3 regions of the Nocardia sp. NPDC050378 genome follow, and region 3 is predicted to be linked to each of the others. Evidence: riboswitches for the same ligand, from Rfam matches in the RefSeq annotation. Region 3 holds a riboswitch; each other region holds the start of a gene.
What was found. A riboswitch is a leader RNA that binds a small molecule or an ion and turns the genes downstream of it on or off. The one in region 3 is predicted to bind cobalamin.
Positions count from the first base shown of each region.

Region 1: linked by a shared signal. The riboswitch ahead of AB0I35_RS29555 (CbtB-domain containing protein) and the one ahead of metE (5-methyltetrahydropteroyltriglutamate--homocysteine S-methyltransferase) in region 3 are both predicted to bind cobalamin.
Region 2: linked by a shared signal. The riboswitch ahead of cobN (cobaltochelatase subunit CobN) and the one ahead of metE (5-methyltetrahydropteroyltriglutamate--homocysteine S-methyltransferase) in region 3 are both predicted to bind cobalamin.

Region 1 covers NZ_JBFAKI010000022.1:10,693-17,973, forward strand. Annotated here, with positions in the region: gene AB0I35_RS29520 (helix-turn-helix domain-containing protein) at 1-239, opposite strand, end outside; gene AB0I35_RS29525 (NAD(P)H-dependent oxidoreductase) at 343-996, shown strand; gene AB0I35_RS29530 (multidrug efflux SMR transporter) at 993-1,313, shown strand; gene AB0I35_RS29535 (SRPBCC domain-containing protein) at 1,369-1,815, shown strand; gene AB0I35_RS29540 (OsmC family peroxiredoxin) at 1,868-2,305, shown strand; gene AB0I35_RS29545 (hypothetical protein) at 2,310-2,762, opposite strand; gene AB0I35_RS29550 (CbtA family protein) at 2,799-3,569, opposite strand; gene AB0I35_RS29555 (CbtB-domain containing protein) at 3,560-3,760, opposite strand; cobalamin riboswitch at 3,794-3,943, opposite strand; gene AB0I35_RS29560 (antibiotic biosynthesis monooxygenase) at 3,970-4,293, opposite strand; gene AB0I35_RS29565 (alpha/beta hydrolase) at 4,409-5,143, shown strand; gene AB0I35_RS29570 (A/G-specific adenine glycosylase) at 5,154-6,023, opposite strand; gene AB0I35_RS29575 (carbonic anhydrase) at 6,114-6,737, shown strand; gene AB0I35_RS29580 (hypothetical protein) at 6,809-7,281, shown strand, end outside.
Region 2 covers NZ_JBFAKI010000007.1:297,810-305,090, forward strand. Annotated here, with positions in the region: gene cobN (cobaltochelatase subunit CobN) at 1-2,269, opposite strand, end outside; cobalamin riboswitch at 2,303-2,429, opposite strand; gene AB0I35_RS18700 (multidrug efflux SMR transporter) at 2,451-2,807, opposite strand; gene AB0I35_RS18705 (SMR family transporter) at 2,849-3,169, opposite strand; gene AB0I35_RS18710 (MarR family transcriptional regulator) at 3,242-3,709, opposite strand; gene AB0I35_RS18715 (MerR family transcriptional regulator) at 3,762-4,913, opposite strand; gene AB0I35_RS18720 (hypothetical protein) at 4,947-5,621, opposite strand; gene AB0I35_RS18725 (dihydrofolate reductase family protein) at 5,796-6,410, shown strand; gene cobG (precorrin-3B synthase) at 6,451-7,281, shown strand, end outside.
Region 3 covers NZ_JBFAKI010000021.1:74,818-82,098, reverse strand. Annotated here, with positions in the region: gene AB0I35_RS29415 (ATP-binding cassette domain-containing protein) at 1-475, opposite strand, end outside; gene AB0I35_RS29410 (ABC transporter permease) at 462-1,436, opposite strand; gene AB0I35_RS29405 (ABC transporter substrate-binding protein) at 1,447-3,024, opposite strand; cobalamin riboswitch at 3,039-3,208, opposite strand; cobalamin riboswitch at 3,363-3,568, shown strand; gene metE (5-methyltetrahydropteroyltriglutamate--homocysteine S-methyltransferase) at 3,731-6,001, shown strand; gene AB0I35_RS29395 (hypothetical protein) at 6,082-6,666, opposite strand; gene AB0I35_RS29390 (DUF1990 domain-containing protein) at 7,051-7,281, opposite strand, start outside.

The DNA of each region.
Region 1 (7,281 bases), on a different contig from region 3:
GCACGTTCGTGTTCGTCGAGCAGGGCGACGGCGATGGCATTGCGGTCGGGGTAGCGGCGGTAGAGGGTGCCCCGGCCGACGCCCGCGGCCTTGGCGATGTCGTCCATGGTGACGGTGCGCGGGTCGCGGGTGGCGAAGAGGTCGGCCGCCGCGGCGAGCACTTTGGCGCGGTTGCGGGCGGCGTCGGTGCGTTCGGGTGGTGGTGCCGTGCCGGTGAGCAGATCGGATCGAGGCTCCATGGGGTCGACTCTAACCGAGATCCAGAAATATGGACAAGGTGTCCACTTGTGTTCTAGCCTTGGGTCAAGCGGACACAACGTCCGGTTATCGAAAGGTTCGACCATGACGCACCTGCTGCACCTCGACGCCAGTGCCAGGACTACTTCCCTCAGCCGCAGGCTCGGCGCGGAATTCGCGCGGGCCTGGCGTGCGGCGGCCCCCGAGGGCGCCTACACCTACCGCGACCTCGCCACCGACCCCGCGCCGTTCATCGACGAGGGCTGGACCGAGCTGTGTGATGCCGTCCTCGCGGCGGGCAGCACCGACCTCGATCGTCTGCCCGATCTCGCCGTCACCCCCGCCGCCCGCGCCGCGTGGCGCACCGTCGAACCCCTGCTCGCGCAATTGCTGGCCGCCGACGTGATCCTCATCGGCACACCGATGTACAACTACTCGATCCCCGCCACGCTCAAGGCCTGGCTCGATCAGGTGACTTTTCCGCGGATGTCGCTGGGGCACAGGCGCTTCGTCGTCGTCTCCGCACGCGGCGGCGCCTACTCGCCCGGCGCGCCGAAGGCCGCCTTCGACTATCAGGAGCGCTATCTGCGCGACTTCTTCGCGGGCCATTACGCCGTCACCGATACCGTTTTCGTCAATGCCGAACTGGCCAACGCGGTCTCGGACCCCAACCTCGCCCACCTGCGTACCGAGCACGAGGCCTCACTCGACGCCGCGATCGCCGAAGTACGCGTGCTCGCAAAGGACTACGCGCGATGAACTGGGTCTTGCTCGGCGTGGCCGGCCTGGTCGAAATCGCCTGGTCGCAGACCATCAAACCCACCGAGAACTTCACCAGGTTCGGCCCGACCCTGCTGTGCATCGCGCTCGGCTCGCTGGCGGTCTACCTGCTCTCGCGCGCCATGCAGACCCTTCCGGTCGGGACGGCGTACGCGGTGTTCACCGGGATCGGCGCGCTCGGGGCGATCGGTCTCGGCGTGCTCGTGCACAAGGACCCGCTCAGCGCGGGCCGGGTCTTGGCCCTGACGCTGATTCTCGGTGGCATCGTGCTCGCGCGCGTCACCAACCCCGAGTGACGCTGTGGCACACCCGATGCGGGCTCGGTGGGCACTTGACCGGTAGGGTCGGCTGATGGACCAGCCAGTTCGCCCCCCGGACCTGTCCACTCGGCCCCACGAGCTCACCGTCGAGCGAGTCATGAAGGCCCAGCCGAGCCTGCTGTACGCGGCTTGGACCCAAGGCCTCGACCTGTGGCTGGCCGTCCCCGGATCGGTTCTGATGCGACCCGCCGTGAACGAGCCCCTCTATTTCGACACCGGCTCGGCCGAGAAACGCAACCCGCACTACGGCCGCATCCTCGCGCTCGAGCCGAACCGCCGGATCGAGTTCACCTGGGTCACCGCCGCGACCGAAGGGGTGGAGACCGTGGTCGCCGCCGAGTTCCTGAAACAGCCACGCGGCATCAGGTTGCGGTTGCGGCACTCCGGTTTCGCCACCGCCGCCATCCGCGACCTGCATCAGCAGGTGTGGCCGGAGAAGCTGGAACGCCTCGACGAAGTGACGAGTATCCCGGTCTGAGCTCACGTAGGTTCGGTGTCGAACACACACTCTGGCTAACGAAAGGAACGTGATGGCGACTCGTAGCGCACGCACACTCTGGGCAGGCGGGCTGCAGGACGGCTCCGGGCAGGTCGAGCTGGTCAGCTCCGGCGTCGGCAAGTACGACGTGACCTTCCCCCGCCGCGCGGCCGACAACGCCGAGGGCACCAGCCCCGAAGAGCTCATCGCGGCCGCGCATTCGTCGTGCTACTCGATGGCGCTCTCGGCCGAGATCGCCAACGTCGGCGGCACGCCGGAGAGCCTCGACGTCACCGCCGACGTGACCCTCGGCCCCGACCCCGCGGGCGGTTTCCGGATCAGCAAGATCAAGCTGACCGTGCGCGCCGTCGCCTCCGGGATCGACGCCGAGGGCTTCTACACCGCGGCGACCGCGGCCAAGAACGGCTGCCCGGTGAGCAAGGCGCTCGCCGGTGTCGCCGAGGTGGAACTGGACGCCGAACTCATCTGAACACTCACCGCTGGGTGAACCAGCGGTGCGCTGCCGGGGTGTACATCGCCGGAATCGCGATCACCACCGCGAGGATGTGCACCGCCCGGCAGGCGACGAGGACAGCCGAATCGGGCGCGAGCTCACCGAACAGGGCGCCGAAGTCGTCGGTGGACAGCAGTACCGCCAGCGGTTCGATGATGAGCGAGACCAGCCCGATCATCCCGATACCGACGGTGAGCAGGGCCCGCGACACCCGGCTGCCGTTGGCCATGTGCATCGCGACCCCGAGCACCACCAGGTAGATGGCCAGCCGGGGCAGCAGACCCGTTGCGGTGGCGCCGAATTCGGTCCCACCGCGTCCGGCGCGCAGCAGTCCCTCGGCGACCCCGGCGGCCAGCGCGGTGACCAGCCCGGCGAAGGCCACGCGCACCGCCCCCGGACGGGCGACGGAAACAGAGAAGGCAGTGTCGGTCATGATGCCGACACTGCCCTCTCGTGGTACTCACGAGGATCACCCGGAGGTAGCGACCTCGCGTGCTACCGGAGTGCTACGCGCGCTGGACCATTCGGTGAGCGCGGCGAACACCAGTCCCAAAGCCGCCCAGAGGGTGGCGGTTTCGGCCAGTGACGCCACCCGGAACTGCCACAGCAGCGTCGCCGGGAAGTCGTCGGACACCTCGTTCACGCCCGGCAGCAGCACGTAACCGACCGTGGTGACCAGCACGAACGCGGCTACCGCGGCAACGAGCCGGAACGAGTCGAGCTGCCCGGCCAGCGCGCGATAGGCCGCGACGGCCGCCGCGACCGCGAGCAGGCCGAGCACGACAACGGCCACCCACAGCCAGGTGCGCTGATCGATGGTTTCCGGGTCGCCGACCGCCGGTGGATTGGCCGGGTACTTGAAGAACGGCACCGCGACGATCGCCGCCCACGCGAAACCCGCTGTGGTCAGCGACAATCGGGGCCCGCTCAGCGCGGTAAAGCGGCGAGCCACGTGCACAACGGCGGCGAAGATCGCCCCGAACGCCATTCCGGCCAGGGCGAGCGCGAGAAACTGACCCGCCTGCTGCCCAGATCGGCTGACCAGCGGTTCTTCGTCGTGCGCCTGGTCCTCGACGGTCCCGTGCGAATGCCCGCCGGACCCGGCCTCCTCGATGGCGATGGCCGCCTCGATATGGGGTTCGCCGATGAAATAGCCCACTGTCGCGGCCAGCAGGCCGGCGATCAGACCGGCCAGCAGGCCACGTAACAGCAGGGTTTTGAAGGATCCGGTCAGTGGCACGGGACACCGAGCAGGTGACGTCCGTCGTGCATCAGCTCGTGCAGGAACATCCCGCTACGCGAGACGGCCCCCTGGTCGAAACCGACCAGGTACAGCGTGAGCAGTGCGAGAAGAACGACACCGGCCGTGACCAGCACGGTAGCCAGGGTGTCGAGGCCGGTAGACCGGCTGGGTGAATGCGCGATAGCCATTCGGGTCCTCCTCCGGGATGCGCGTCCCGCGATCGAAGCGATAGGCGAGGGTGCCGATGTCTGGCTGTCCGCACCGGAATCCGGCACGGAATACAGTGGCGCGACCGCTCCGGAATCTCACCGGATTACCGCGCACCCTCGCGTAATTTCCCTCGAACTGTGACAGCCGCTGCCAGCGCGCGTCAATACATCCAGGGGAAACGCCCGGATCAGGACTTCGCGGGCACGTCCAGCACGACCTCGAACTCGAGCAGCGACGCACCGGTCGACACCGGCTTGGGCCGCTCGCCGTCGGCACCGTGACCGGCGTGCGCCGTGCGGGCCGGGCCGTCACGCCACGCGGCGAACGACTCCTCCGAATCCCACTGCGTCACCACGAAGTACCGGTTGTCACCGGCTACCGGGCGCAGCAACTGGAAGCCGAGGAACCCGGGCGAGTTCTCCACCGCGTGAGCACGCGCGGCGAACCGCTTCTCCAGCTCCGGGCCCGCGCCCTCGGGAATCTCGATCGCATTGATCTTCACAACAGCCATGAGCTCAGTCTATGGCGGCCGGCGCCGCGGGCCGGGTGCTCCTTCGTCGCACCCCTCCGATCAGTCCGGCTCGAGGCGGCCGAAAACCGATGCTCGAGCTGGCACAATCGGCTGGGTGTTGTACGACGAAGGTGGGGTCGGGGTGCCGATTCTGCTGTTGCACGGGCTGATGGGGAGTGCGCGTACCTGGTCGGATCAGGTGCCGTGGTTGCGCGCGCTCGGACATGTGTACACCTTCGATGCCGCAGGTCACGGCCGCGTTCCGCCCGCGGAGCTCACTACCGAGGCGTTCGTCGCTGACCTCGCCGAGCACACGGCGGCGATCACCGAACCGATGATCGTGATCGGGCATTCGATGGGTGCGCTGCACGGGTGGGTGTTCGCGGCGGCCCACCCCGACCGGGTCCGCGCGATCGTCGTCGAGGACATCGCACCGGACTTCACCGGCCGCACCGCTGCGCACTGGGCCGAACTCATCCACTCCTGGCCGCAACCCTTCCCCGACGCCCGGGCCGTGCTCGACTATTTCGGGCCGGTGGCCGGGCGGTACTTCCTGCGGGCGTTCACCGACTCGGGCGGCTACCGGTTGCACGGCGAGGTCGACACCTTCCGCGCGATTTCCGAGGAATGGGGAACGCGCGACTTCTGGGACGAATGGAAATCGCTGCGCGTGCCCGCCTTGCTCATCGAGGGCGAGCACACCATCACCCCGGCGGGGCAGATGCGGACGATGGCCGAGGTGCATCCGGACGCGGAGTACGTGCGAGTCCTCGGGGCGGGGCACCTGATTCACGATGAGCGGCCCGAGGAATACCGCGCGCACGTCGAACGGTTTCTGGCACGGGTTTGAGTGCCGGGTCTCAGGCTCCCTCGCCGGCCAGGGCGAACAGGCCGTCCTCGGTCTGCTCGACGAGCCCGTCGACCAGCAGGGAATCCAAGGCGCGGGCGCGCTGACCCGGGTCGCGCGCCCAGGCCATGTCCAGCCGCACCCGCTCGACCGGACCCGACGCATCACGCAACACGTCGAGCAGCCTGCCGCGCGCCTGGCGATCGGTGCCCTCGTACTTCTGCACCTTGCGCACCACCTCGGCGGCCGGCCTGCCCGCGTCGACCCAGGCGCAGCGCGGCAGCGGGCAGTTGCCGCAGTCGGGGTTGCGAGCCGTGCAGACCAGCGCGCCCAGTTCCATCAGCGCCGCCGAGAACTTCGCCGCCCGCGGCACCGAGACGGGCAGCAGCGCCTCGGTTTCGGCGAGGTCGCGCGAGGACGGGTTACCGGGTTCACGGCCGTGTACCGCTCGCGCCACCACGCGGCGAACGTTGGTGTCCACCACCGGAACTCGCTGCCCGTACGCGAAACACGCCACCGCCCGCGCGGTGTATGCGCCGATACCCGGCAGGCCGAGCAGGACGTCGACATCGGCGGGAACCACGTCGCCGTGCTCGGCGGCCAGCACCCGCGCGCACTCGTGCAACCGCAGCGCCCGGCGCGGATAACCGAGCTTGCCCCACGCCCGCAGCACCTCGGCCTGTGACGACGCCGCCATCGCCGAGGGCACCGGCCAGCGCGCCACCCACTCCCGCCAGATCGGCTCCACCCGGACCACGGGTGTCTGCTGCAGCATGATCTCGCTCATCAGGATGTGCCAGGCGGTCGCCTCCGGCCGCCGCCACGGCAGGTCGCGCGCCCGCTCGGCGAACCAATCCAGCAGGACCTCGGCGTCGATACTCACTGTTTCCGTTCCATCTCTGCCAGGCCGACTTTGCCGAGGCGTAACAGCGCAGACTCGCTGGTAACCGATAGCGTGTGCACAATGGTCGGTATGCCTGGTTCTAATCCGATAAGTGCCTGGAAGTCGCTGCGCGAGGGCAACGAGCGTTTCGTCAACGACACTCTGCTGCATCCTAGCCAGGGGGCGGCCGACCGAGCCAAGCTCGTGGGCGGACAGAAACCACACGCGATCCTGTTCGGCTGCGGCGATTCACGCGTCGCCGCGGAACTGATCTTCGACCAGGGCCTCGGCGATATGTTCGTGGTGCGCACGGCGGGCCACGTCGTAGATGCCTCGGTGCTCGGTTCGATCGAATACGGCGTCGAGGTGCTCAATGTGCCGCTGATCGTGGTTCTCGGCCACGACAGCTGCGGCGCGGTGAAGGCCACGATCGACGCGCTCGACGGCGGCGCCGTCCCCGGCGGCTTCATCCGCAGCGTGGTCGAGAAGGTGACCCCCTCGATCCTGCTCGGCCGTCGCGAAGGGCTCACGACGGTCGACGACCTCGAGGCCCGGCACGTGGTGGAGACCAGCAAGTTGCTCATGGAGCGCTCGATGATCATCTCCCAGCGCGTCGCCACTGGTCAGTGCGCGATCGCGAGCGTCACCTACCAGTTGTCGGACGGGCGCGCGCACCTGCGCCGGGTGGTCGGCAATATCGGCGAGACGGTCTGAATCGGGCGGTACGCGCCCGACACGCCGAGGTCATCGAGCGCGCCCTCGCGCGCTGCGCTTACCTTTGAAGCGTGCTGGAACCGAATGGACCGCTGCCACCGGAGATCTACTGGCGTCGTCGCGCGCTCGCCATCGGCGTCATCATCGTCGCGCTCGCCATCGTGGTCTGGCTGGTCACGTTGGTGGCGCGCGGTGGTGATTCGTCCGGTTCGAGCGCGGCCGCGTCCTCGACGACGGTCGCGAGCACGCCTCAGATAAGCAGTGCGACCAGTAGCGCGGCGGCGAGCAGTTCGGTGACCAGCACGTCGGCGGCGGCGTCGACCACGTCCGCCGTGCCCGAGCCCGCGGCCCAGCCGTGCAGCGATCAGTCGCTGGCGCTGAAGGTGACGGTCAACCAGCCGACCTACCGGGTGGGTGACCAGCCGGGCTTCGGCACCGTGATCACCAACATCTCCACGGCCGCGTGCTCGCGCGATCTCGGCGCGGGCCCGCAGTTCCTCGTCTTCACCCTCGACGGGCAGCGCAGGCTGTGGGCGAGCAACGA
Region 2 (7,281 bases), on a different contig from region 3:
CCACTCCCCCAGCGAGAATCGCGGTCGCGTAGTCGTCGACGAGGGTGTCGACCGCGTCCACCGACCAGTCCGTCGCCTGCAGGGCGCCGAGCAGCTCGCGCGCGCGGGCCTCCACCACGTCGACGCGGATCCGTGCCTCGTCTCCGGCTTCGCTGAGCCCCAGCGCCTCTCGCAGGCCGGGGACGTTCTGTTCGCCGCCCCACAGCTGGCGGGCACGCAGCATGGCCAGCACCAGGTCGAGTTCCATCTCGCCCTCGGGGGCCTGGCCGAGGATGTGCAGGCCGTCGCGGATCTGCACGTCCTTGATCTCGCAGAGCCAGCCGTCGACGTGCAGGAGCATGTCGTCGAAGACGTCCTCGTCGGGGCGTTCGGCCAGGCCGAGGTCGTGGTCCATCTTGGCCGCGCGCATCAGGGTCCAGATCTGCTGGCGGATGGCGGGCAGTTTGGCCGGGTCGAGGGCGGAGATGTTGGCGTGCTCGTCGAGCAGTTGTTCCAGGCGCGAGATGTCGCCGTAGGTTTCGGCGCGAGCCATCGGCGGGATGAGGTGGTCGACGAGGGTGGCGTGGGCGCGGCGCTTGGCCTGGGTGCCCTCACCGGGGTCGTTCACCAGGAACGGGTAGATCAGCGGCAGATCGCCGAGGGCGGCGTCGGTGCCACAGGACGCGGACATGCCGAGGGTCTTGCCCGGCAGCCATTCCAGGTTGCCGTGCTTGCCGAGGTGCACCATCGCATCGGCACCGAAACCGTCGGCCGACGACAGCCACCGGTAGGCCGCCAGGTAGTGGTGGCTCGGCGGCAGATCGGGATCGTGGTAGATGGCGACCGGGTTCTCCCCGAAACCGCGCGGCGGCTGCACCATCAGCACCACATTGCCGAAACGCAGTGCGGCGATGACGATCTCGCCCTTCGGGTCGGCCGAACGGTCCACATACAGTTCGCCCGGCGGCGGCCCCCACGCCTCGACCACGGCTTCGCGCAGGTCGGCGGGCAGCGACTCGAACCATCGGGTGTAGACGGTCGCGCCGATGCGGATCGGATTGCCCTCGAGCTGTTCGGCGCTGAGCCAGTCGGGATCCTGGCCGCCCGCCGCGATCAGGGCGTGGATCAGGGCGTCACCGTCGCCTTCGGCGAGGCCGGGAATCTCGGCGATGTCGCCGAGGTCGTAACCGGCGGAACGCATTTCGGTGAGCAGCCGGATGGCGCTCGCCGGGGTGTCGAGGCCGACGGCGTTGCCGATGCGCGCGTGCTTGGTCGGGTAGGCCGACAGCATGAGCGCGATCCGCTTGTCGCCGTTGGGAATATGACGCAGGCGGGCGTGACGCACCGCGATCCCGGCGACGCGGGCGGCGCGTTCGGGATCGGGGACATAGGTGGACAGACCGTCCTCGTCGAACTCCTTGAACGAGAACGGCACCGTGATGATGCGCCCGTCGAACTCCGGGACCGCCACCTGGGTGGCGACATCGAGCGGGGACAGGCCGTCGTCGTTGGCCTCCCACTGGGCGCGCGGGCTGGTCAGGCACAGGCCCTGCAGGATCGGCACGTCGAGGGCGGCCAGCGCGGCCACGTCCCAGGCCTCGTCGTCGCCACCGGCCGACGCGGTGGCGGGCTTGCTGCCGCCCGCGGCGAGCACGGTGACCACCAGGGCGTCGGCCCGGCCGAGGAGGGTGAGCAGTTCCGGCTCGGCGGTCCGCAGCGACGCCGCGTACACAGGCAGGGCGCGCGCACCCTTGGCTTCGATGGCCGTGCACAGGGCGTCGACGTAGCCGGTGTTGCCCGCCAGGTGCTGGGCGCGGTAGTAGACGACGGCGACCGTGGGGGCGTGCGGTTCGAGGATGCGCGCCGAGCGTTCGAGCTCACCCCAGGTCGGCAGCTGGACCGGCGGCTCGAATCCGTGACCGGTGAGCAACACCGTGTCGGACAGGAAGTTGTAGAGCTGACGCAGGTTGTCGGCACCACCCGCGGCGAGATAGTTGTGGGCGTCGGCGGCGACACCGACCGGCACGGTGGAACATTCCATCAGTTCCGCGTCGGGTGCGATCTCGCCGCCGAGGGCGACCATCGGAATGCCGCTGGCCCGCACCGCGTCCAGGCCCTCTTCCCAGGCGCGTTTGCCGCCGAGGATACGCACGATCACCAGGTCGACGCCGTCGAGCAGCTGCCCGAGATCCTCGACCAGCAGCCGGGCGGGGTTGCCCCACCGGTACTCGGCGCCGCTCGCGCGGGCGCTCAGCAGGTCGGTGTCGGAGGTGGACAGCAGCAGGATCACAGGGTGAGACCTTCCTCGGGTTGACGCGCCCATCGGGTTGCGGTGCTCGCCGGAGAGGGTCTGGCTGTTCACAGTGGCGCGACCGCACCGGATTTCCACCGGTTTCCTCGACGCCCGCCGAGCAAGTCGATGGTACTGGCCCGGCCGCGCCCGCAACTTTCCAGCCCGCGTCCGGGGTCGCTCAGGCGGCTTCGGCGCGGTCGGCGAGTTTGAGCCAGACCACTCCCGCGATCACCACGGCGAGCCAGAACGCTTTGAGCGGCGTGAGCGTTTCCTCGAAGAACACCGGTCCGAGGAGTGCGGCGCCGACCGCGCCGATGCCCGCCCAGACGGCATAGCCGATGCCCACGTCGATCGTTCTCAGCGCGACGCTGAGGGCGAACAGGGTGAGAAGGAAGAAGACGATCGCCACCAGCGACCAGGTGAGCACGGTGAAACCGTGGCTGCCGCCGACGGCGAGGGCGTATCCGACTTCGAAGGCGCCGGCGAGGAGCAGGACGAGCCAGGCGGTGGCGGGAGTGCGGTTGTGGGTGAACATTGTTCGGCCTTTCGGTGAGAAGTGGTCGGGGACGAGGTTGCTCAGGCGCCGCTGCTGAGCTGCAGGCCGACGACACCGCCGATGACGATCACGATGCCGACCGCCTTGCGCCAGTCGACTCGCTGGCCGAACAGCACCGCGCCGAGAGCGACGATTCCGACACCGGCCAGGGAGGTCCAGATCGCGTAGCCGGCGCCGACGTCGAAGGTGAGCAGCGCCAGGCTCAGGAAGTAGGTCGCGATCGCGCCGCTGACCAGGGTGGCGACGGTCCATCGAATGTCGGTGAAACCCTTCGCTTTTCCGGCCGCCAGAGCGACGGTGACCTCGAAGACGACGGCGATGGCGAGGTAGAGCCAGTTCACGATAATACCTTTCTATGGATGTACATACATATATATGCCGAGCGGAAGACCTCTGCGGCATGTCAGGTCAGTTCAGGAGTCCCGGTTCCCCGTTCGGCGCGCGAGCAGCGCGTCGAACATCGGTGACAGCTCTTCGGCGTCGTCGAGCAGACGTTCCAGCTGGAGCTGGAAGGGTTCGCGCGCGTCCCTGACCAGCACCTCCCCCTCCTCGGTGATCACGGCGTACACACCGCGCCCGTCCTCCGAACACAAGTCCCGCCGCGTGAACCCTCTTGCCTCGAGCCGCCCCAGCAATCGGGTCACCGAACTCTGATTCAACCCGATCCGATGGGCCAGCTCGCTGACCCGGATCTCCTTGTCCGGCGCGGCGGCAAGCTGCCGGAGCGCGTGGTACTCGGTGAGGCCGATGCCGTGGTGCAGCGTCAGCCATTTGCCGAGACCCGAATCGACGGTCGCGACAAGAGCGGAAGCACGAAACCAGCCCTCGACCGGGTCGCCGACCGAGGGGGTTCCCCTTTCCGTAAGTTCATGCTTGTGCATGCACTTAACGTAGCGGTGAACCTGCCGGGCCACAACCCGGCAGGTCGAGCGATCAAGGGGCCGGTTCGCAGGGCATGGCGAGGGTCCGGAGGTCGCCGTCGTCGGCGGAGCGGATGTGGGCGGGGAGGTCGGGGACGGACAGGTCGAGCATGATGTCGGGGCCGATCGCGCCCGCGACGGCCGGGTAGAGGGTGGTTACGGCGAAGTGGACGCTGATCGGTGGGCCGGAGACCGTCGCACGCAGCTCGGTGGGCGGGTTCGGCGTGCCGTCCTGGGTCGACGCGTCCGGGCTCGGCACCGAGATCGTGGCCGTGTCCGGGGAATCGAAGCGCAGAGTCACGATCGGTGAGTCCGCGCGTTCCAGTGTTTCCAGGAGGTGCGCGCGGTCGAGGACAGCCCTGGTCGGGGTCGGGGGCAGGGCTGCCAGCATGCGGCGGTAGTCGGGGAATTCCTCGGGCGAGCGGCGGCAGCGCTGACTCGCCGCCGAATCCTCGGTGGCAGTGCGGAATTCGACGGAATCGGGCGTGGGACGCAGGATCACCGTGTGCTGACGGCGCAGCCAGGACGCGGTGGCACGCAGTTCGGCGGCATCGATGGTCGCGGACCACTCGGCCGTCGCCGAGGCCATCGGGCGCAGGGTTCGCGAGGCCAGCCGGTAGCGGTCGGTGGCGGTGAGGATCAGTTCGTCGGGGCCGGCCTCGAACAGGATGGTGTCGAGCACGGGCAGGGCCGGATCGGTGCGGGTTGCCGTGGAGACCTGGTCGATGGCTGCCGCGAGCGCCGGACCGCCGACCCGCACGGCCTGGTCGGGTTCGGTGCCGGGCACCGCGCCGTGGTCACGTCGGTCCGGCAACGGCCGGGGGTCCACGCCGAGCGCCCGATGAGCGGCGGCGGCTGCGGCGTCGAACTCCCTTCGGCGGCAGTGCATTTCGGCGAGATGGGCGTCGAGGAGGGCGGCGGCCTTTGCGGCGTCGGGTTCGGCGAGCACCGCCGCGACAGTCGGCAACGGCATGTCGACGGCGCGCAGGTGGCGGATCAGGCAGGCGGGACCGGCCTGGTCGGGGGTGTAGTAGCGGTAGCCGGAGTCCTCGTCCACCAGGGCGGGGACGAGGACTCCGGCGTCGGCGTAGAAGCGCAGGGCGCTGGCGTTCAGTCCGCAGACGCGGGCGAACGCTCCGATGGTGATCAGTTCGGTGTCAGGCACCGGCTCATGATCGGGGTTGCAGTGACTCGAAGGTCAAGACGAACCGTCGCGGGTGCCCGCGGCGACCATCTCGGGCGAACCGGTGCCCAGGTGGCGGTAGACGTTGGCGATGACCAGCTGACCGAGGGCGTTGTTGCCGTAGCCGCCGATCACCGCGCCGATCCCGGCGGGGATGAGCGTGCCGAAGAGCAGCAGTCCGCGTTTGACCAGGTAGTTGACGATGAACCGTTTGGCAGGCCCGTCGGGCATGCTCGCCAGGCCGGGAATGTGGTCGGTGACCACGGCGAGCCACTGGCCCTTCGTGTGACCCGCGGTCTGTTCGAGGACCTTCGTGCCAGACTCGCCGAGCACCACCTTCGACACCAATCGCTGCTGGCGCGGATCCTCGGGCGCGATGCCGTACGCCGCGGCGGCGCCCACCGAGAACACCGAGGATGCCTCCACGAAGACGGCGGTGTCCACACCGGTGGCGGCCAGGCCGATCAGCGTGCCGATACCGGGTACGGCGGCGGTGAGCCCCACCGTCACGCCGCTGGCGGTGACGACGACGAGGTACTGGCGCGACAGCCGCTGCACGAGTTCCACCGGTGAATCGTCGGGGTGCCTGCTCCCCAGCCAGTCGACGTAGCGCCGCACCACCGGTGCCTGCGCATGGGCGACCTTGTCGAGCGCGGGAACTACACGCTTGTCCACGAATTCACGCAGCATGCGGTTGACCTCTCCTGTCGGCACTGCTCCGGCGGCGATCCGCCACTCACACTAGGCGGATACCGTTTCCTTCTGGTGCGCAAACACGAGCGCGGCGCGGATCACCGATGAGTTCGGCCACGTTGTGGCGTCTGTTCCTCTGAATTAGCAACCGAACGAGAACGGATGTCGCCCATGTCGAATACCCCGCAGAGCACCGGACGCCGAGTCGTCGCCGAAGTCGCCGTCTCCATGGACGGATACAGCGGCACCGGTCCCGGCGACGACATGAGCTGGTGCATGGACTACATCACCAGCCCGCAGACCGAGATCACCTACGAGGGCATCTGGCGCGGCGCCGACACCGTCGTCCTCGGACGCACCAACTGGGAAGGGTTCACCGCGGTCTGGCCGGGCATCACCGCCGACCCCGCCAGCTCCGCCCGCACCCGTGAGCTCGGTGAATGGCTCGCGAAGGTCGAGAAAGTCGTCTTCACCACCACCCTCGACCAGTCCGACCTGGACAAGGCCGACTGGACCAACGCCAGGATCGGTCGCGACCCGGAAGCCGACGTGCGCGCGCTCAAAGCAGCCGCCGGACGCGACATCCTGATCACCAACAGCGCTAGCATCATTCAGTGTCTGGTGCGCGCCGACCTGTTCGACGACCTCTACCTCACCATCGTCCCCACCACCCTCGGCGGCGGCCTGCGCCTGCTCCCCGACAACTACGCGTCGACCTGGCGCCTCGCCGCCGCGACCACCCTAACCGACTCGGGCGCCGTGTCGCTGCACTACACCCGGCCCTGACGCCGGATCGCTCCCGGCGGTGGTCGTAGGCTGGGGAATCATGACCAGGAGCGCTCCCGATTCTTGCCCAGGGGTTCTGCGGCTGCACGAGGCCGCGGACGGGCCGTTGGCGCGGATCCGGGTTCCCGGCGGACGACTGGAATCCGGCCAGGTGCAGGTACTCGCCGAGGCCGCACACGACCTGGGCAACGGGAACCTCGAGCTGACCTCCCGCGGCAATGTGCAGTTGCGCCGGGTACGGAACGCGAACGAACTGGCCGCCCGACTGGCCACAGCGGGCCTGCTGCCGAGCCGCACGCACGAGCGAGTCCGCAATATCGTCGCCTCACCGCTGTCCGGGCGGGTGGGTGGATTTGCCGATGTACACGGGCTGGCCACCGACCTGGATGTGGGCTTGCAGGCCGATGCCGCGCTGGCGGGCCTGCCAGGCCGGGTCTTGTTCACCCTCGACGACGGCCGCGGTGACGTGAGCACCCTGCGCGGCGATATCGGGATCCAGGCCGTCGGCGACGAGTTCGCGTTGCTGCTCGCCGGGACCGACACCGGCATCCGCGTCACTCCCGACGAGGCCGTCACGGTCATGCTCGACGCAGCGCGCGGCTTCCTCGACCTGCGTGCGGAATCGGGGCAGTGGCGGTTGCACGAGATCCCCGGCGGTGTCGAGAAGGTCACCGAGACCCTGGACCGCTCCCCCGCCGGTGCGCGCCTGGAACTCGGTGCGACACATGACATTCCGATCGGCTGGCTCGAACAGGATAACGGCCTGGTCACCCTCGGCGCGGGTGTTCGGCTCGGCACACTGCCCGCGCGGGTCGCCGAATTCCTGGCCGCCGTCGAACGCCCCGTGTTCCTCACGCCATGGCGCAGTGTG
Region 3 (7,281 bases):
CGAGGACACAGGTGCGCACGATCCGGATGATCCAGGGCACCGATGCCAGGGCCGCTGTCACCACGATGGCCGCCGGGCCCGGCCCCATGGCGGTGGCGATCACCGCCAGCAGCAAAAACCACGGGACCACGATGATCGCGTCGACCGGCGCGGTGATCCAGCGATCCCAGGACCGCCGCAGGCCCGCGAAGGCACCGAGCACCAGCCCGAGCGCGTACGCCACAACCAGGGCGAGCCCAGCGGTCGACAACAGCGCGATGCCGCCGTGTAGCACGCGCGAGAGCACATCCCGTCCGACCACATCGGTGCCAAGCAGATGCCGCGCCGACGGTGACTGGAACGGCGCGGCGGTCGGGACGGTCGGCGAATAGGGCGCGAGGACCGGTCCGAACACGACGAGGAACAGTACCGCCACGGCGACAGCGAGCCAGCCGGACCGTATTCGCCTGCGCCCCTTCCTCTCACGATCCGTCACGGCCCACCTCCCGCCGTGCTCTTGGACTCACCGCGAGGGTGAGCAGATCCGCGACGAGGTAGATGACGATCCCGACGGCCGCCAGTAATACTGCCGCCGACTGGACGAACGGGAAATCGCGAGCCTCGATGGCGCGCAACAACTCCTGCGACAGACCTGGATAGGAGAACAGCGTCTCCACCACCGCGACGCCCCCGATCAACCCGACCACCGTACCCGCGAGTGGATGAATCGAGGCGGACACGGCGTTGGGCGCGACGTGGCGCAGCATCAGCCGCACCCCGCCGACACCGTTGAGCCGAACCGACCGGATATAGGGACTGGCCATCACCTCGGCCGTCTGAGCGCGCACCATCCGCACCGGATGCGGGGACAGCCCGATGAGCAGACAGGTCACCGGCAACACCAGGATCTCCGGGCGGGTCAACGCACTGACCCCGGTCGGCAGCAGCGAAACGGCGGGCAGCAGCCCCAGCGACAGCGACACCGTCGCCACCAGCAGCACACCGAAGACGAACGAGGGCACCGACTCCGCCGCCAGGGCACCGACGCTGATCACGCGGTCGGTGCGCGACCCGGCCCGCGCACCGGCGACCAGCCCGAGCGTGAGCGCGGCCGGAACCAGCAGGACGGCGGTGACCACGGCGAGGGTGACACTGTTGACCGCGCGCCCGAGCAGCACATCGCGCACGGGTCGACCCGAAATCAGCGAGGTGCCGAAATCGCCCTGCGCGAACCCGATCAGCCATTCCGCGAAGCGCACCGGAGCCGGACGGTCGAGGCCGAGCTCGGCGCGCAACGCGGCGAGTTGCTCGGGAGTGGGGGCGCCACCGCCGGTGCGCGAGAGGATCACCGTCGCCGCGTCCGAGTCCAGTACCTCGAACAGCGTGAAAACCACCAGCGCGACAGCACAGAGCACACCGAGCCCGCCGACGACGCGCCGTGCGGTGTAGGCGATCACGACCGGCGGGTCATTGCTCGGCCAGCCAGGTGGTCGCGTAGTTCGCCCAGTCGTCGGTGCCGGGCACACCGTCGCGAACACCACCCACGAAGTTCTTCGCCGCGTCGGGCCGCTTGGCGAAGCTGAAGAGGATGTAGCCGCCTTCGTTCCAGAGTTGTTCTTGCAGTTCGCGATACAGTTCGGCGCGCCGAACCGGGTCCATCGCCGCACGCGCCTGCGCGAACTCGGCATCCCAGTCCGGGCGCCGCCAGCCGGTGCCGTTGCTCGGTGAGTCGCTGGTCATGGTCTGGCCGTAGAAGTAGTCGAGACTGTAGTTCCACCAGCCGACATGACTGAGCGGAGCCTTACCGCTGACCTGCGAGAAGTAGGTGTCGGCAGGTACCGACTCCAACTTGATCGTGATACCGGCGGCTTTGGCCTGCTCGGCGAACAGTGTCGCCGATTCGAGCATGCCCGGTGAGCCGTCGGCGGTCGGCAGCGTCACGGTCAGCTGCTCGTGCCCCGCCGCGCGCAAAAGCTCACGCGCACGCTGCGGATCGTAGGACCGTTGCGGCAGCGTGTCGTGATAGAACGGGGCGCCTTTGCCGTAGATGTCGTTGCCGACCTCGGCGTATCCGTAATACACCGACTCCACCATGGCCTCGCGGTCCACCGCCAACCGCATCGCCTGCCGTACTCGCGGATCGTCGAACGGCGCTGTGTCCACTCGCATTTGGAACGCACCCATCAATCCGGCCGGTGGCACGACCACCGTGACGTTCGGATCGTCGGCCAAGGTGCTCGCCTGCAGGTACGAGATCTCGTGTGCCACTTCGGCCTCCCCGGACAGGAAGGCGTTCACACGCGCTTCGGTCTCGGCGATCTGGATGATCTCCACCTCGTCGAGATACACCGGTCCGTCCCAGTAACGCTCGTTGCGGCGCAACAGGGTGCGGTCACCGGGCGACCACCGCACCAGCGCGAACGGCCCGGTGCCGACGGGCAGTTCCGAGCCGTCGATGGTGCCCGTGCCGTCCTTGACGATGTAGCAGTACCAGCCCGCCAGCACCGAACCGAAGTCGGCCAGCGGTGTTTTCATGGCGACCACCACGGCGAGGTCGCCGTCGGCGCGGGTGCGCGACATGTCGACCGCGGCGAGATCCCCCGACGAGCTCTTGGCCGGGTCGAGCATCCGCTCGAAGCTCCAGAGCACATCGCGCGAGGTCAGTGGGGTGCCGTCGCTGAAAACCACGCCGGGGCGCAGAGTGATCCGCCACTCGCTGCCGTCGGCGTTGGGTTCGAGCGACTGCGCGAGGCGGTAGCGCAGGGTGAGGTCGTTGTTGTAGGCGACGAGCTTGTCCCAGACGTTCTTCGACACCGCCCCGCCCGCCGAACTACCGGCCTGATGCGGGTCGAGCACGTCCGCGCTCGCCGAACGGCCCGCGATCACTGATCGCAGACGACCGCCAGGCCGCGGCGGACCCAGCGCAGCGCCCGATGGACTGCCCGGCGAACCGCAGCCGGTCGCGATCGCGCCGAGCGTGAGCGCGCCGGCGAGCAGGAAGGTGCGACGGCCGAAACCTGACCGTGCCGATGTGGAGTTGTCCATAGCCATCCTCGTGGGTGATCCCGATACGCGGGCGCAGGTATCCTGGCTCCCGGATCGACGCTCCCCACCGGCCTTCCAACCTGGGTAGGTCGTGGCCATGAATCGGCGGATCGCTCCTCGGTGACAGTTGCGGGACAGCCCCGGATTCGCACCGGTGTTCCCTACGCCCGGGTCAGACCTTACCGTGGCCTCCCGTCGCACCTCCCCGACATGCGGCGCACGGCGACTGCCGCGTTTGCCGATGACGTGCTTCACCATTGTCGGTGGAGTTCCTTGGCCTAAGATGGTCGGCGCAGCTGGTTCACGTTCACCGTGCGGAGTCGGAGCCCCGAACTCCGGTGATCGTGTCGAAACCGGACACCGGAATACCGGTGTCCGGCGAGAGGGAACCCGGTGGGAATCCGGGACTGTCCCGCAGCGGTGAGTGGGAACGACCGCCGTCAACGAGCACTGGGCATCCGCCTGGGAAGCGACGGCCACTAGGTCGGCCGAATCAGGCCGGTGCCCGCGAGTCCGAAGACCTGCCCGCTGTGCCGGACACGCCGTGTCCGGCGGCCTTCGCCTCGAGGATTGGGCGCACAGACCGACAAGCGACCCGCCGGACTCACCGGAACGGGCGCGTGAGCTCGCCTCGCACGCCCCCGCGCGGTCGGCGGTCGGTGCTACCCGTGACAGGCCAGGGCTATCCGCATCCGCACCGGAGACGATGACCATGTCCGTTTCATCCAGCTTCTTCACCGCAACCGTTCTCGGACTCCCCCGCGTCGGGCCGAACCGTGAACTCAAACGCGCCACCGAGGCCTACTGGGCAGGCACGGCCGACGCCGAGCACCTGCACACCGTCGCCCGCGAACTGCGCCGCAGCGACCTGACCGGCCTCTCCGCCGCAGGCCTCGACTCGATCCCCGTGGGCACGTTCTCCTACTACGACCAGGTGCTCGACACCGCCGTGCTGTTGGGCGCGCTGCCCGCTCGCGTCGCCGACATCGCCGACCCGCTCGACCGGTACTTCGCCGCCGCACGCGGCACCGACACGATCGCCCCGCTCGAGATGACCAAGTGGTTCGACACCAACTACCACTACCTCGTGCCCGAAATCGACTCGGCGACAGAGTTTTCCCTGAATCCGGACAAGTTGTTCGCCGAGCTCGCCGAAGCCGCGACTCTGGGGATTCCGGCCAGACCGGTCGTCATCGGACCGCTCACCTTCCTGAAGCTGGCCAAGCACGCCGCAGGCGCGCCGCTGGACCGCCTCGCCGAGCTCGTGCCGCTCTACCGTGACCTGCTCACTCGTCTGGCCGACGCCGGGGTGGAGTGGGTCCAGATCGACGAGCCGATCCTCGTCACCGATCTCGACGACGCCGAGCTGGCCGCCGTCCGCGCCACCTACACCGAGCTCGCCTCGTCCACCGCCCGGCCCGCGATCCTCGTCGCCACCTATTTCGGCCACGCCGGCGCCGCACTCGCCGAGATCGCAGCCACCCCGGTCGAAGCCGTCGCGCTCGACTTCACCACGGGAACCACCGTCGAAGCCGTCGCCTCGGTTCCGGCGCTGTCGCGCAAACTGCTGGTCGCCGGCGTCGTCGACGGGCGAAACATCTGGCGCACCGACCTCGACGGTGCGCTGAGCACGCTCGGCTCGCTACTCGGCAGCGCGGCCTCGGTCGCGGTGTCGAGCTCCTGCTCACTGCTACATGTCCCCTATTCGCTGGCCCCGGAAACCGGGTTCGACGACCGGCTGCGTTCGTGGCTGGCCTTCGGCACCGAGAAGGTCGACGAAATCCGTGTCCTGGCAACGGCCCTCACCCGCGGCACCGACACGGTCGCAACCGAGCTGCGCGCGGCGCGCGACGCCGTAGGATCTCGCCGCAGCGACCCGCGCCTGCACGACGACACTGTCCGCGCCCGCCTGGCGGCACTGACCCCGGCCGACACCGAGCGTGCCCCCGCCGACGAACGCCGGATCGAGCAGCGCGCACATCTGAATCTGCCGCTGCTGCCAACCACGACCATCGGCTCCTACCCGCAGACCTCCGCGATCCGGCTGGCTCGCGCCGCACTGCGCAAGGGAGAGATCGATCAGGCGGAATACGCCTCCCGCATGCGGGCCGAGATCGACGACGTGATCGCTCTGCAGGAACGTCTCGGCCTCGATGTGCTCGTGCACGGCGAGCCCGAACGCAACGACATGGTCCAGTATTTCGCCGAACTCCTGGACGGCTTCGCCACCACCGACAACGGCTGGGTCCAGTCCTACGGCACCCGGTGCGTGCGTCCACCGATCCTGTTCGGCGACGTCACCCGGCCCGCACCGATGACCACCGGCTGGATCCGCTACGCCCAGTCCCGCACCGACAAGCCCGTCAAAGGCATGCTCACCGGTCCCGTCACCATCCTGGCCTGGTCCTTCGTTCGCGACGACCAGCCCCTGGCCGACTCGGCCCGTCAGGTCGCCCTGGCCATCCGGGACGAGGTCACCGATCTCGAGCGCGACGGCGCGCGCATCATCCAGGTCGACGAACCCGCCCTGCGCGAACTGCTTCCACTGCGCGCCGCCGAACAACCCGCCTACCTGGCCTGGGCGGTGGACTCGTTCCGGCTGGCAACCGCCGGTGTCGCCGACACCACCCAGATCCACACCCACCTGTGCTACTCCGAGTTCGGTGAGGTCATCGGTGCGATCGCGGGCCTCGACGCCGACGTCACCTCCATCGAAGCGGCCCGCTCACACATGGAGGTCCTCGACGACCTCAACGCCGCCGGCTTCGATCTCGGTGTCGGACCGGGTGTCTACGACATCCACTCCCCCCGTGTGCCTTCGGTCGAGGAGATCATCACCTCGCTGCGGGCAGCATTGAAAGCTGTTCCCGCCGAACGACTGTGGGTCAATCCCGACTGCGGACTGAAGACCCGCGGACCGGTCGAGGTGGAAGCTTCCCTGCGCAATCTCGTCGCCGCGGCTGCGGCGCTGCGCTGAAACTTCCGGTGCGGCTGCGCTTTTCACCGCAGCCGCACCGGGAGTCCGGAGCCGGGGCAGTTACCTGCCGACCCCCCTTCTCAGGGCAGAACCTGCGGAACGACCTCCGGATTCACATGGCCCACAATGCCACCGATGATGGCACCGACGGCCGCATGGGGAAGTACACCGAGGAGGAGGCAGATCGGGTAGCCCACGCCCAATATGATCGCGGACGGGATGCAGTTGACCAGCGTGGTCAGCGCACCGAGACCGGCACCAGCGAGGGCACCGTTGACCACCGGGTCGGAGTTCTCGGCCTTCGGATTGGTCGCGACCTCATGCAACTGGGATTCGGTCACGTCCGATACCACGGGAGCGGTTGCCTCCGAAATCGCGGGAGCGGCCACTTCCGAGACCAAGTTTTCGTTCGAAAGCTCGGCGGCCTGCGGAATCGAAGGCTCGGCATCCTGGGAAATCGCTACGCCCGCCGGGACGGCGGATCCGAACGAATACTCGGCGATGGCAGTCGCATAGCTGTCGCCCTCGACGGCCACCACGGTGGCCGACTGAGCCTGCTGGTCAGCGAATGCGTCCGCCGACGCAACGCCACTACCAGCGAAGGCGACCGCCACAACCACAGGCAGTGCACCGAGGAGAATGTTGCGAGTTGAGCGCATGAACATTGACTACTCCCTCTCGACCTTTTGCCCCCCAAAGCCGGACCAAACGAATGTCGACCGGGCTATTAGTAATAGCCGAAAGATATTAAATCAATCTTTGTGATCTATTTCACATTTGCGCCGGTTGACCAATCCATTCTGTAGTTCGGATTCGCGATCGATATGCGAATCACCTTTCGCACACAGATTTGAGACACGCACGCTGCGTTCGGAATTCAGCGCGAGGGCCCGGCTCACGGTCGGCTGCGTGGTGACCTCGCCTGGATGAACGAGCCCATGGAGATGGCCGTCCGAAAGTCATCGCTGATTCTCGCCGGCCAAGGAGTTCGAACCGAGTTTCGCGCCGAGTAAAGCGCTGTCCGCCAGCCGGGTAAAGAACGAGATAGGTCAGCGCAGCAGTGCACGCAGATAACGGCGGCGATAGTGGCGCTGGGCGACGAGCAGAAGCGGAAAGATCGTCCGCCAGAATCCGGCCGGTGCGGGTCGAGTGAGTGACCTCAGCGTGAATTCCACTGTCCCGTCAGGTCGTCGATGCACCACGAACGCCTCCTCACCACACACCGGATGCCCCGGCAGAGTGCCATAGGCGAACCCACACCTGTCCTCGGTATCGACCAC